3 regions of the Psychrobacillus sp. FSL W7-1457 genome follow, and region 1 is predicted to be linked to each of the others. Evidence: riboswitches for the same ligand, from Rfam matches in the RefSeq annotation. Region 1 holds a riboswitch; each other region holds the start of a gene.

Region 1 (3,286 bases):
CTGATGAGGTGCTCGATTGTTCTAAGACGATTCTGCGCAATCGTCTAAAGAAAAGTACCGGAAAAAATATCTCGGTCAAACAGGCAGAGGAAAAGAGTCTGACCTTGATAGAGCTGGCAAAGAACTCCTATCCTGCAATCAGCCGTAAGGATGTGCGATGCGAGCAGCTAAGAGATTATGCCAAGAGAATTATTGAACTGAAGGCGAAGAAAGCACGGTTGGTCAAACAGATGGATGACCTTTCGAAAGACCGAAAAGAATATCAAATCCTGCTTTCTATTCCGGGGATCGGAAAAGTCACAGCCGGCAGGATCATCGGCGAACTGGGGGATATCAGCCGCTTCCACAACCATAAGCAATTAAACGCCTACGTGGGGATAGATATGATGAGGTATCAGTCAGGGACCATTTACAAGAAAGACAAAATCAATAAGCGAGGCAACAAAAACCTCCGAAGGATCTTGTTCTATATGATACAGACGATGCTTTCGTGGAGGAAAAAGAAAAAGAACCACCTGGTGGAGTATTATGACAAATTAAAAACGCAACCCCAGAGAAAGCCTCATAAGGTTGCGAGTATCGCGTGTGTGAATAAGTTTTTGAAGATGCTTTTCCACCTCATTCAACACGACTTAATGTACGATTACGAAAAGGCTACGACCATTTTGTAACCGTTAGGTTGACTATACCATATTTGGCCTAGTAAGAAAAAGCAATTTAAGCTAGGTCTATTTAGTATGCGGAAATTTAGTTTGGTTGGGGAGGGGTACCCCTCCCCAACCAAACTAAATACCTAAACTCCTAAAATAAAGATATAAATACTTGACTAAGGGTAAGAAAGCGTCCGGCTGGCGCGGAAATCAATTTCTACACTCTGATTTAAAGATTTCTTTACACATAAATCAACCCTACCCTTTAACATAGCCTTAACTTATTACTTAATTTATAGCCAAATCAAATTCATCATGGAGTGCATTCGCTGCTTGAATCATATTGCCTTGAGGCACTACAACTGAAACCTTTATTTCTGAGGTACTAACCATTTTAACTGGTATGTTTTCCTTGCTTAATCGGTCGAACATTTGTGCAGCGACACCAGGATTAGATACCATCCCTGAACCTACAATAGATACCTTAGCTAAACCCACCTCAAAATCTGCAAAGGTAAAACCTAGATTCTGTTTCTTTTTCTCTAAAACGTGAATTGCTTCCGAAAGAGATTCTTTTTTTATAGAAAAGGAAACGGTAGGCTTCATTCCTTCGACAATCGACTGGACAATAATATCTACATCAATATGGTTATTGGCAAGGGTAGTAAATATGGAAGCGAGTGAACCATTAAAAGGCACTGTATACTCAATCGTTAAACGTACTATATCTGATTCAAAAGCTACCCCTCGTACTACTAAATTATTCTCCACATCTACTTCCTCCTTTAAAATGGTTCCTTCCGTTTCTTCATAGCTTGAACGTACTCGTAATGGAATCTTATAGTTCTTTGCAAATTCCACTGCTCTAGGGTGCAGTACTCCAGCTCCTAAATGAGCTAACTCCAGCATCTCATCATATTCTAGCTGTTCTAGTTTTCTTGCATGAGATACGTAGCGTGGATCTGACGTATAAACGCCATCTACATCCGTATAAATATCACAAATGTCTGCTCCGATAGCTGCAGCTATGGCGACGGCTGTAGTGTCTGACCCTCCTCTTCCTAAAGTAGTAATCTCCCCTAATTCCGACATACCTTGAAAGCCGGCCACAATTACTACGCGATTAGCCATTAAATGCTCATTTATCTTCTGGCCATCCAATTGTTTTATTTTTGAATTTCTATGTACTTCATCTGTAACTATTCCAGCTTGCCAACCCGTCAACGATAACGTCTCCACTCCAAGTGAATTTAACTGAATAGCAAGTAAGGACATAGTTACTTGTTCTCCTGTAGCAAGCAACATATCCATTTCTCTTTTTGTTGGATTGTTAGTGATTTTACTAGCCATTTCCGCTAAGTCATCTGTTGTTTTTCCCATGGCAGATACAACTACGACGATATCATGTCCTTTCTCCTTTTCTAGTTGTACCCTTTTTGCTACGTTACCAATTAACTCCATGGAGCCTACAGAGGTTCCGCCAAATTTCATCACAATTTTACTCATTTACCTATCTCCCCTTTATCTCCTTGAGCGGACAACAAGAAAAGCGCAAGCGCCTATCCCTGCCCCGAGGGGCAAGGCGCTGGAGCTAGACATCAACTTATCCACAGGTTCATAATCTTATAATTTCCTAAACAATAAAAAAAGCTTCCCACATATTTGCGGAAAGCTAACTCTTCTCATACACGGTCAAAAATGATTGCCCATGTGAGATAGCCCTCCAGAATATATATTCTGACAGTCCTGCATCTCTTAAATACAGAACCAACATAGGAAAGGAAAAGCTTTTCTATGTTTCGGCGAACAACCCTTTCCTAATCGGTCGTAGGATCTTTCATCCTCTCGATTAGTACTCTTGCAATTCGCACCTCTATCTTCACTGTTTGAATAGTGAATATTAAATTGTTTTAAAGATAACATAAGATTATTCAGAAGACAATAAATTTTTCTGAAAATGAGCCATTAGATTATCAGCTAATTTACTTGGGAGTCCAGATTCTATTAGTTCTTCTCTTGATGCAGCTTGCATTCGTTTGAGGGAGCCAAAATGCTTAAGAAGCATTTTCTTACGTTTTGGACCTATTCCTTCAATTCCATCTAACGAGGAGGCAATTGTATGCTTCCCTCTCTGTTGTCGATGGAAAGTAATTGCAAATCGATGGACCTCATCTTGAATTCTTTGAAGAAGATAGAATGCTTCACTCGTTCTTTTCATCGGGATAATCGCTAATGGGTCACCATATAACAAGGAGGATGTTTGATGCTTGGCATCTTTCGCTAGTCCTGCAATTGGAATATCTAAGCCAAGTTCATCCTCGATAATTTCTCTTGCTGCTTCTATTTGTCCTTTACCCCCATCAATAATGATTAAATCAGGTAGAGGCAATCTCTCTTTTAGTACACGAGTGTAACGTCTACGAACGACCTCACGCATAGCGCCATAGTCATCATGCTTTGCTGCAGTTTTCGTTTTATACTTCCGATAGTCTTTTTTATATGCTCTGCCATCAACGAATACAACCATGGCAGAAACCGCATCGGTACCGTGAATATGAGAATTATCAAAGGCCTCAATTCTGCTTGGCATGGCAATTCCCATAAGACTACCTAGTTCTTCTACTGCCCCTACAGTT
Region 2 (3,286 bases), 1.4 Mb from region 1:
TTGTCCCCCACTAGGCTTTTCCAATAAATTAACACATCGCAGAAGTGTTGATTTGCCCGATCCTGAAGAGCCTATGATACATACAACCTCACCTTTTTTTACAGAGAAATTTATATCTTTTAAAACTGCATGTGCTCCAAAGGATTTGCTTAGATGTTGAATATCAATTACGTGTTCCATATTTGCTCCTCCTTTGTTTACTTGTTTTCATAAGGACCTTTTGGCAGTACAGCCATTTGCATAGGCTGACCAATGACAGTGTAATTTTCGGGTCCATCTAGTTTCTTTTCAAAATGTCGTAAAATTAATGTAACCGCAAACGTCATGATGAAGTATAAAATACAAGCTACAAAGAATGACTCAAAATATCTGAAATTGTTTCCAGCTACAGACTTCGTTTGGAAGTATAATTCCGTTACCCCTATCACATTTAAAACAGAGGTATCTTTAATATTAATGATGAATTGGTTGCCCGTTGCTGGAAGTATGTTACGGATAACCTGGGGTAACACAACATATAGCATAGTTTGAATGTGATTCATCCCTATCGCTTGTGATGCCTCAAATTGTCCCTTATCAATTGAAATGACTCCCCCCCGAACAATTTCAGCCATATACGCTCCCGTATTAATAGATACAATAAAAATTGCTGCTAGTAAACGATCCATATCTAACCCAAAGGCCAGTGATGATCCATAAAAGATGACCATAGCTTGGACGATCATTGGTGTCCCTCGGAAGAATTCTATATAGATGGACAGAATAAGATTAACCAGCTTTAAAAAATATCTACTTACCCTCTTTTCAGGTAGTGGGATGGTCCTAATAACGCCTGCTAATAATCCAATGATTGCTCCTACAATAGTTCCTATAATAGAAATCAACAGGGTTACTCCTGCTCCACGCAAAAACATCGGCCAGTTATTGGTGATAATGGAGATAATCCATTCTAAACTCATTGTCTTCCTCCTTACACTTTCTGTTGCCTCGAACATCCACTAACCAATTGCGTAAGTACTTTAAAAAATGAAACGGCTGCTTTTATTAGCAGCCGTTAGTATACTTATTCTGCAGCTGGTTGATTGGAAATAGCATTATCCATAATTTCTTGACGCTCTTCTTCTGAAATTCCTGCTAATATTTCATTTATTTTATCTGTTAAATCGCTACCTTTTTTCAATCCTACTGCAACAGCTGTTTCTTCTTCATCTGCAACAAATCCTTCTTCGAATTCAACCATGCTGAAGTTGTCATTTGCAGAGGAAGCACTAATTCCTTCTGGACGTTCAGATACATAACCGTCGATCATACCAGATTCCAGTGCTACACGCATTGCTGGAAAGTTATCTGATGCAGGCTGTTTTTTTACACCTTTAATTTGGTCTATCACTCCGTAGTGAGAAGTATTTAATTGGCCTGTGACTTTTGCTCCATTAAAGTCTTGAATGGAAGTGGCACCCTCAAATTTTCCGCCCTTTTTTACAACCATAACAAAGTTGGAAGTATAATAGTTTTCAGAGAAATCGATTGTTTTTTTACGCTCTGCTGTTGGTGACATTCCAGCAATAATTGCATCAATCTTACCCGAAGTTAAAGCTGGAACTAGACCGTCCCATTCGGTTTTAACGATTACCAGTTCTTTACCTAAGCCTTCTGCAATTTTTTTAGCAATTTCTACATCGTATCCACCAGCATACTCTGCGTTACCGTCCAATTTTACTCCACCGTTTTTGTCGTCCATTTGAGTCCAGTTGAAGGGGGCATATCCTGCCTCAAGTCCTACAGTAAATGTATCTTGAGCAGATGCTGATCCACTGCTTTCTTCCTCTTTAGTTCCACAAGCAGCAAGCAATAAAAAAATGGATAGTAAAAATGTTAATGTAAATAGTCTCTTTTTCATCTCTAGTAATCTCCTTTTTTAAAGTTATTATATGTATGCAACCATACAAAAAGGACAACTGTACAAAAAAAGACTTGAGGTAGACTCAGGTCATAATGTATGGTTGCCCTAAATCCTCTACTTTTCCCCATGAGATAGCACACCATTATAAACCGGGACGTTTATAACGGACAGTCCTGCAATTCTTCACTGCAGACCCAGCATGTAATAATGAGTTTATTACAAGCTTCGGCGACATTTCCTTCTCCTTAGTATCTAAGCATCTCAAGCTCCTCTAAGGACTGTTAAATATCGCGCCTCTACCTCACTTATAAAAGCGAGGTTATATTCAATTAGTTGTTCATAGTCTACAATAGAGATTTTCATCTGTCAACAAACATTCTATTGATTAATCAAAATATTACTATTTTTAAAACTTCATTATTCTAAATAGAAACGAACAGTCTTATTTAAAAAATGAACCAATAATACGGGGAATAAATAAGAAAAAATCTGCTAAAGTAAATGTATTTTCCACTTTATCAAAGACATCCATTTTTGACTTTTCGTTCGGTTTGTATGTCGTTACTGTATCGCCTTGAATTGGCTCAATCCCATCATTGAAACTTATACGTATAGAATGGCAGTTCACATAATCAGACGAATCCATCACCTGAAAATGTATATGAGGCTCAGAGGAGTTTCCAGAATTTCCACAAAGGCCAATTGTTTGTCCCTGCTTCACCGCGTCTCCTTCTTTTACTACTATAGAATATTGTTTAAAATGCGCAAGCAAGCTATATTCTCTATTTTTATGCTCCAAAATGACATAGTTTCCGGCTGGTTCTTTTTCATTCATTTCTCCGGGAATATTATCTACAATATTATTCATAACCTTTACTACCTTACCGTCTGCTGGCGCAACTACCTCTTTATCAAAAGCATAGTAACTTTCATTGAGTAATCTATCCTTATACGTCTGACCATCCTTCATCCTCACTAAATCATATGCATAGCGCTGAGATTCATAAACGTAATGATAATTAAGAAATTCATTCGTCCCACCCCAGAAAACAAGCCATTCTTCTTTAATAGGCATTATATATTTATTTTTGGTGTAACGTTGATCGCTTTTAGGGAAGGTTACATAAGGTTTTAATACTATGCCCTGGATGTAGTTAGCCGTATCAAAGGTTACACTAACTATTCTCTCCTTATTGTTATCTAACCATAAATACTGAGTTGAATAACCCATTTCGATCTTTTTATACATTTGGTAGCTTTCAACACCGTGATTAAAGGAAATGGCTAAATCAGTAAATTGGTCCAGTGATACTAGCTCTTTAAATTCTTTAACGCATTGGTTATAAATTTCTTCATGGTTTCCATATAAGAATACTTCTCCAA
Region 3 (3,286 bases), 280 kb from region 1:
CATCATTTGTTCGAGGAAGGGAAAATGGTTGGGAATACATTGCAGGCCGCTACAGGGAAATTTGGGATGTATGTGGGCTATGTGAGTCTTGAATATGACCATTCCATGAAAAGAGTTGTTTCTAAACAGGCTGTTGTCTACCCTACAGACGAGTTGCCAGTCCCTCAAAATGCAGGACACACGATGGAAAATTGGGAGCGAATCGGTAAAGAAAAGCTATCTTATCCTGTTTTTACAAGCAATTCCTTGTTAAAAAAAGAGTGGTTCAATGGGTCTGAGTTAGCGAATTTCTTTGGAAAGGCATTGCTAGCATACACGAATGCAGATTGTGCCATGTTTCCTGCAGGAATTTTCTTAAAGGATTTACCGGAGGGACCTGTCACTGCTTGGGATCTACATCAATGCCTGCCTCACCCCATTAATCCATGTATCGTTACATTAAGTGGAGCTGAGCTGCTAGAGGTGATGGAGCTTTCAAAAAACGAAAAATGGCCAAATTTAGAAGTGAAGGGTCTCGGATTTCGTGGTAAGTATTTAGGGGCTATTTTATTTGAACAGGTTGAACAAGATATGCATGGGCAGCTTTTGATTAAAGGTGAGCCATTAACGTTACATCAAACGTACCGGCTGGCGACGCTAGACATGTTTACTTTTGGATTTTTCTTTCCTTCTTTTAAGACCGCGAAGAAACAATATATTATGCCAGAAACTATACGGGACGTTATAAAATGGTATGGAATAAAGGAAGAGAATAAATGTAGGGCATAATAGACCTCCTCGTTACATAAAAGTAATGAGGAGGTTTTTTCGTTGTTTTATCGCAAAAAGAAGAAGCGTTTCATATTTTTTAGCACTCAACGCAAATTAGCCATCTTTTTAACATGCTTTTTATTGTCAGTGGCTTACGTATTTTATTATATAAATGCGCAACTGACTCCCACTTATTTACAATATGCTGAGGTGCAAACTAACAAGATTGCCTCTATGGTAATAAGTAAGGCGATTAACTCGCGTACAGCAAATGTTCTAGATGTAAACGATATTATTGAAGAGGTTCCTTCGGATAGCAAAAATATGGTTACAACCAAATTCAATACAGAAATTATTAACCGAGTGCTATCTGATACAAATAGTTTAGTACAATCCCATTTAGAACAGGCTGAACAAGGGAATTTATCAAGTCTTCCTTACTTGGATGATATTGAGTATGATAAGCAAACAATGGAAGACCAAGGTGGAGTCGTATTTTTTGTTCCGATGGGGCAAGCAACGAATATACCTTTGATCGGGAATTTAGGTCCAAAAATACCTATTCGATTCCACGTGATCGGAAACGTTCAGTCAAATGTGGTGCCTACTATTACCGAGTTCGGTATTAATAATGCGTATGTAGAAATTAGTATCCACATTAAGGTGAACGTACAAATCATCGTCCCGCTTGCTAGTAAAATGAGTGTAGTGGAACAGAATATACCAGTAGCCATGGGTCTAGTACAAGGGCAGGTTCCTCACATTTATACAGGTGGGGATGGGTCGGCTGCTCCATCGGTGGAGGTACCTATACCGTTACCGGAAGATTAAAAAAACTTCATTTTTCTTAAATTACTGTTAGAATAGATAAAAATGAATAATAAATAGGTAGAGGCCGCATTGCTTAATAGTATGTTACGGGAGGGTGACTCCAAGGATCGTAATAGAAAGGAAGTTTTGCCGAAACTAAGTATGTCTAGTCAAGGATGCTTAGTTGGGGTTATTTTGAACAAGAATAACACTGTCATGTATATGGGGACATATAGATGGGGAGCTACAAAAGTGAAACAAAGTGTTATAACTAAAATTTCATGTATAAGCCAACCTATAAAATACTATAGGTTGGCTTTTCTATTTTCAAGGAGGAACAGTTTTGGAGAATACAATTTTTTCGTTAGTGCCACCGCTATTGGCAATCATCATGGTTTTATTGACAAAAAGGGTCTTGTTATCGTTAGGAGCAGGTATTCTTTCTGCAGCCTTACTAGTAGAGGAATTTAGCCCTGTTGGATCTTTGTTAATGTTATGGAATTCCTTTAAAATCTCTTTTTGGGATGGGGGTTTAAATGTATATAACATATATATTTTATTGTTCATTCTCTTGTTAGGTGTAGTTACTGCTTTTGTCAGCCTGTCAGGAGGAAGCACAGCTTTCGCTAATTGGGCGATCAAGCGAATTAAAACGAAAAGAGGCTCTAAACTATTAACAGCCTTTTTAGGAATCATTATTTTTGTGGACGATTATTTTAATGCATTAGCAGTAGGGCAAATTGCAAGACCAATTACGGATTCGCATAAGGTTTCTCGTGCAAAGCTAGCCTATTTCATCGATTCTACATCAGCACCGATATGTGTAATCTCACCAGTTTCTAGCTGGGGAGCATTTTTGATAAGCCAGCTAGGTGTTATTTTCACAACACATGCTGTAACAGAATATACTCCGCTAGAAGCTTTTATCACAATGGCGCCTATGAACTTCTATGTAATAGCTACTTTGGCGATCGTATTCTTTACGGCTTGGACAGATTTTGATTTATTTGAGATGAAGAAGCATGAAAAGCGTGCGAAGGAAACAGGAGTATTATTTGATCCTAATAAAACTAATCCGGGAGATATGGATGGAGATTTTCCTGACAATCAGTATGGGAAAGTGATCGATTTATTACTTCCAATCATCTCTTTAGTAGTGGTGACGTTAGGGTTGATGTTCTGGACGGGCTATCAGTTGTCCGGAGGAAGTTTAGATATATTTGTCATCTTTGAAAATACAGATGTTCCTTTTTCATTATTTATAGCTGGATTGGTAGCAAGTATTTTAGCTTTCCTGTTATACGCTCGCCAATTCAAGGTTAACCCAAATGCTAACATGAGCTACGTGTGGAAGGCTTTACGTACAGGCATTCAATCTATGCTTCCTGCCATTTTGATTCTTGTATTCGCATGGGCATTATCTTACCTTATTACAGCCTTAGAAACAGGTGCATTCCTTGCAACGATTGTTACAGAAAATAATATCCCAGTAGGTATTATTCCAGTATTACTGTTTGTGCTGACTGCTTTTATGGCCTTTGCTACAGGTTCATCCTGGGGTTCGTTTGGTATCTTGCTTCCGATTGGTGCAAGCATTATTATGGCAATCGATCCTCAGCTATTGCTACCAGTATTAGCAGCAGTATTGGCAGGAGCAGTTTTCGGAGACCATTGTTCACCGATTTCGGACACTACGATCATGTCGGCTACGGGAGCTGGAGTTAAT

The links. A riboswitch is a leader RNA that binds a small molecule or an ion and turns the genes downstream of it on or off. The one in region 1 is predicted to bind lysine.
Region 2: linked by a shared signal. The riboswitch ahead of NSQ95_RS19170 (transporter substrate-binding domain-containing protein) and the one ahead of NSQ95_RS12050 (aspartate kinase) in region 1 are both predicted to bind lysine.
Region 3: linked by a shared signal. The riboswitch ahead of NSQ95_RS13515 (Na+/H+ antiporter NhaC family protein) and the one ahead of NSQ95_RS12050 (aspartate kinase) in region 1 are both predicted to bind lysine.

What each region holds. Positions count from the first base shown of each region.
Region 1 is NZ_CP151993.1:2,475,588-2,478,873, forward strand. It holds gene NSQ95_RS12045 (IS110 family transposase) at 1-671, shown strand, start outside; gene NSQ95_RS12050 (aspartate kinase) at 939-2,156, opposite strand; lysine riboswitch at 2,359-2,534, opposite strand; gene uvrC (excinuclease ABC subunit UvrC) at 2,578-3,286, opposite strand, start outside.
Region 2 is NZ_CP151993.1:3,886,365-3,889,650, forward strand. It holds gene NSQ95_RS19160 (amino acid ABC transporter ATP-binding protein) at 1-180, opposite strand, end outside; gene NSQ95_RS19165 (amino acid ABC transporter permease) at 198-959, opposite strand; gene NSQ95_RS19170 (transporter substrate-binding domain-containing protein) at 1,064-1,900, opposite strand; lysine riboswitch at 2,028-2,210, opposite strand; gene NSQ95_RS19175 (M23 family metallopeptidase) at 2,346-3,286, opposite strand, start outside.
Region 3 is NZ_CP151993.1:2,753,286-2,756,571, reverse strand. It holds gene NSQ95_RS13525 (bifunctional UDP-sugar hydrolase/5'-nucleotidase) at 1-768, shown strand, start outside; gene yunB (sporulation protein YunB) at 811-1,581, shown strand; lysine riboswitch at 1,632-1,815, shown strand; gene NSQ95_RS13515 (Na+/H+ antiporter NhaC family protein) at 1,904-3,286, shown strand, end outside.